One region of the Streptomyces sp. NPDC006602 genome, then DNA from elsewhere that is predicted to be linked to it. Evidence: riboswitches for the same ligand, from Rfam matches in the RefSeq annotation. Region 1 holds a riboswitch; the other holds the start of a gene.
What was found. Region 1 has a riboswitch for thiamine pyrophosphate ahead of ACFYO2_RS20855 (thiamine ABC transporter substrate binding subunit). Riboswitches for the same ligand answer to the same signal wherever they lie in the genome.

Region 1 (2,195 bases):
ATCCCGGCCGGCTCCCGCGGGCGGCTTCAGGAGGCGCTGCTTCCGGACCTGATGTCGGTCGTCCGGCATCAGTCGACCGACCAGGACACCACCCGCAAGACGCTGTGGCGGCTGTTCGACGGGACCCTCGTCGAGTCGGTGCTGATGCGCTACCCGGACCGGGTGACCATGTGCATCAGCTCCCAGGCGGGCTGCGGCATGAACTGCCCGTTCTGCGCCACCGGACAGGCGGGCCTGGACCGGAACCTGTCCACCGCGGAGATCGTGCACCAGATCGTGGACGGGATGCGGGCGCTGCGGGACGGCGAGATCCCCGGTGGTCCGGCGCGGCTGAGCAACATCGTCTTCATGGGCATGGGGGAGCCCCTCGCCAACTACAACCGGGTCGTCGGTGCCATCCGGCGGCTCACCGACCCCGAGCCGGACGGGCTCGGGCTGTCGCAGCGTGGGATCACCGTCTCGACGGTCGGACTCGTCCCGGCGATCAACCGCTTCGCCGACGAGGGCTTCAAGTGCCGTCTCGCCATCTCGCTGCACGCGCCGGACGACGAGCTGCGCGACACCCTCGTCCCCGTGAACACACGGTGGAAGGTGCGCGAGGTCCTCGACGCGGGCTTCGAGTACGTCGAGAGGTCCGGGCGCCGGCTGTCCATCGAATACGCGCTGATCCGGGACATCAACGACCAGGCATGGCGGGGCGACCGGCTCGGGCGGCTGCTCAGGGGCAAGCCCGTGCACGTCAACCTGATCCCGCTGAACCCGACGCCGGGTTCGAAGTGGACCGCCTCCCGCCCCGAGGACGAGAAGGCGTTCGTCGAGGCCATCGCCGCCCATGGTGTACCGGTCACCGTCCGGGACACCCGTGGACAGGAGATCGACGGGGCGTGTGGTCAGCTCGCCGCGACCGAGCGGTAGTGTGACGTCCGTACGTACATCTTCATATTCCGACAGGGGAGCGCCACAGCGCTGAGAGTGCGGCACCGGCCGCAGACCCTCTGAACCTCGCCCAGGTCATTCTGGGTAGGAAGTTCGGTCACTACTCGAGCTGTTGCGCCCTGCCCGGGAGCCCTCGGATTCTTCGAGGCGCCCGGGCAGGGCCGCGTCTCTTCCTGGCCACCCCCAGGAGGAATTCTGTGAGCATCACCAAGAAGGCCACGGTTGTCGCCGTGGGACTCGGCCTCGTCACGCTCGCCGCGTGCGGGTCCTCCGACGCCGGAAGCGGCGGCGGCGAATCCAAGACCGTGACCCTCGTCAGCCACGACTCGTGGGCCGTCTCCAAGAGCGTCCTCGCGGGCTTCGAGAAGCAGTCCGGCTACAAGGTCAAGGTCCTCAAGGACGGCGACGCCGGGCAGGCCGTCAACAAGGCGATCCTGACCAAGGACAACCCGCAGGGCGACGTCTTCTTCGGCGTCGACAACACCCTGCTGTCGCGGGCGCTCGACAACGGGCTCTTCCAGTCGTACGAGGCGAAGGGCTCCGACCAGGTCGACCCCCAGTACCGGGTCGACCAGGACAAGCACCGGGTCACGCCGATCGACACCGGCGACATCTGCGTCAACTACGACAAGGCGTACTTCAGCAAGCACAAGCTGGCCCCGCCCACCTCGCTCGACGACCTGATCAAGCCCGCGTACAAGAACCTCCTCGTCACCGAGAACGCCTCCACCTCCTCGCCCGGCCTCGGCTTCCTGCTGGGGACCGCCGCCAAGTACGGCGACGACGGCTGGTCGGACTACTGGAAGAAGCTGAAGGCCAACGGCGTGAAGGTCGTGGACGGCTGGGAGCAGGCCTACAACGAGGAGTTCTCCGGTTCCGCCGGCGGCAAGAAGGCCAAGGCCGACCGGCCGCTGGTCGTCTCGTACGCGTCCTCGCCGCCCGCCGAGGTCATCTACGCCGACCCGAAGCCGACGACCGCGCCCACGGGCGTCGCCGCCGGCACCTGCTTCCGCCAGGTCGAGTACGCGGGCCTGCTGAGCAACGCCGAGAACACCAAGGGCGGCAAGGCGCTCCTCGACTTCCTGCTCACCAAGGAGTTCCAGGAGGACATGCCGCTCAACATGTTCGTCTACCCGGTGCGGGAGGGCGCGCAGGTGCCGGCCGAGTTCACCAAGTACGGTCCGCAGGCCAAGGATCCCGAGACCATGGACCCGGCCGAGATCGCCGACAACCGTGACCAGTGGGTCAAGTCGTGGACC
Region 2 (2,195 bases), on a different contig from region 1:
AGCTCTCCTTGTGGTGCGCGAGGCACCAGGCGGCCATGATCGAGCCGCCGCGGGAGACGATGCCGGTCTTGCGATTGGCGGTCAGCGGTACGTACGGCAGGCGCACGCCCGCGTGGACCGTCATGTAGTCCACGCCCTGCTCGGCCTGTTCGACGACCGTGTCCTTGTAGATCTCCCAGGTCAGTTCCTCCGCGCGCCCGTCGACCTTCTCCAGCGCCTGATAGAGCGGCACCGTGCCGATGGGGACGGGGGAGTTGCGCAGCACCCATTCGCGGGTGGTGTGGATGTTGCGGCCGGTGGACAGGTCCATGACCGTGTCGGCGCCCCAGCGGGTCGCCCAGGTCATCTTCTCGACCTCCTCCTCGATGGAGGACGTCACCGCGGAGTTGCCGATGTTGGCATTGACCTTCACCAGGAACCGCTTGCCGATGATCATCGGCTCGATCTCCGGGTGGTTGACGTTGGCCGGCAGCACGGCTCGGCCCGCCGCGATCTCCTCCCGCACGACCTCGGGCGAAACGTCCTCCCGAACGGCCACGAACTCCATCTCAGGAGTGATCTCGCCCCGGCGGGCGTACGCGAGCTGTGTGACCGCGTTGCCGTCCCTGCTGCGGCGCGGCAGGCGCGGCCGCCCGGGAAAGACCGCGTCGAGGTTGCGCAGACCACCTCGCGGCGAGGTGTGCTTGATCCCGTCGTCCTCGGGACGGGCGGGACGGCCCGCGTACTCCTCGGTGTCACCGCGGGCGATGATCCAGTTCTCCCGCAGCGGCGACAGGCCCCTGCGGACATCCGTCTCGGTCAGTGGATCGGTGTACGGGCCCGACGTGTCGTACAGCGTGACCGACTGCCCGTTGGTGAGGTGCACCTGACGGACCGGCACCCGCAGATCGGGGCGTGAGCCCTCGACGTACGCCTTGTGCCAGCCGATGGACTTCCCGCTCTCCTCGCTGAGCTCGTTCTGCTCGGAGGCAGGCGTGCGTGCGTCCTCGTTGGTCATGAGACCTACTCCCTACGCCGGCATTACCCGGTAACAGGTTCGGCGGTCGACGCAGCGGCTTCCGTCTGCCGACGTTTCGTGTGAAACATCACTCGCTTGAGGCGATGTTTCATGTGAAACATGACTGGGACGGAGGTCAGCGCCCTCTCAGCCCGGTGCTCCGAGCTCCCGCGTGTACAAAGGTGCCTCCACGCTAGCGTCAATTCGGGCGCGGTGAACAGGGGGCCCCTGTCGTTCTTGCGATGATCGGTCGGTGACCACGACACAGCAGTTCCCGTTTCCGCCATCCGAGCCTCCCCGCAGGCCGGGTGCCGGGCACGGCAACGGAGACGACCGCGGACGTGGCGACGGCCGTGGCGGCAGCCCTGGTGGCGGCAGCGGAGGCAGCCATGAAGGCGGCCATGAGTTTTTCGGTGCCAGGGGTGCCAGGCGTACCCATGGCGACGGAGTCGCCGACGGGCACCGTGGCGGTCATGGGCCCGGTCACGATGAAGGGCCGGGTTACGGCGAAGGGACTGGTCACGGCTCTGGTGCCGGTCACGGTCACGGTCACGGATCCGGGGGCCACGGTTCCGGAGGCGGGCAGGGGCCTGAGGGTCCAGGTTCCGGTGGTGGGCATGGGCCCGAGGGTCCAGGTGCCGGCGGGGGGCACGGCCACTCGCACAGCCACAGTCATGGGCCGGCCGCACCCGTCTCCAAGCACCTGCGCAAGGTCATCGCGGCGATCCTGATCCCGTTCGCCGCGGCCGTCCTGGTCGGGCTCGCGGTGCTGTGGCCCGGTGGCGCTCCGGGTCACGAGCGCACGGGCGTCGGCTTCGACCGGCAGACCCAGCAGGCCACGGTCACTGAGGTCGAGAGCGTGAGTTGCTCATCGGTGAACGCCTCGGGGGAGACTCCGACCGGCGACACATCCACCGCCGAGGGCTCGTCCGCGCAGCAGCAGGCGAACGGCACCTGCAAGAGGGCGACGATCCGGGTCGACACGGGCAAGGACAAGGGTCGTACGTTCACGGAGATCGTCCAGCCGGACCAGTCACGGCAGTTGCACGAGGGCGAGAAGGTCGTGGTCGCCTACGAGCCCTCTGCGCCGAGGGACCTGCAGTACTCGGTCACCGACGTCAACCGCCGCCTCCCGATGGCGCTGCTCGCCGGCATCTTCGCGCTCGCCGTCGTGATCGTGGGCCGGCTGCGGGGCGTC

Region 2: another riboswitch for thiamine pyrophosphate. It lies ahead of thiC (phosphomethylpyrimidine synthase ThiC); the one in region 1 lies ahead of ACFYO2_RS20855 (thiamine ABC transporter substrate binding subunit).

Annotation. Positions count from the first base shown of each region.
Region 1 is NZ_JBIAHG010000007.1:211,476-213,670, forward strand. It holds gene rlmN (23S rRNA (adenine(2503)-C(2))-methyltransferase RlmN) at 1-915, shown strand, start outside; TPP riboswitch at 940-1,045, shown strand; gene ACFYO2_RS20855 (thiamine ABC transporter substrate binding subunit) at 1,134-2,195, shown strand, end outside; gene ACFYO2_RS20860 (ABC transporter permease) at 2,189-2,195, shown strand, end outside.
Region 2 is NZ_JBIAHG010000005.1:336,742-338,936, reverse strand. It holds gene thiC (phosphomethylpyrimidine synthase ThiC) at 1-997, opposite strand, end outside; TPP riboswitch at 990-1,179, opposite strand; gene ACFYO2_RS16635 (YibE/F family protein) at 1,251-2,195, shown strand, end outside.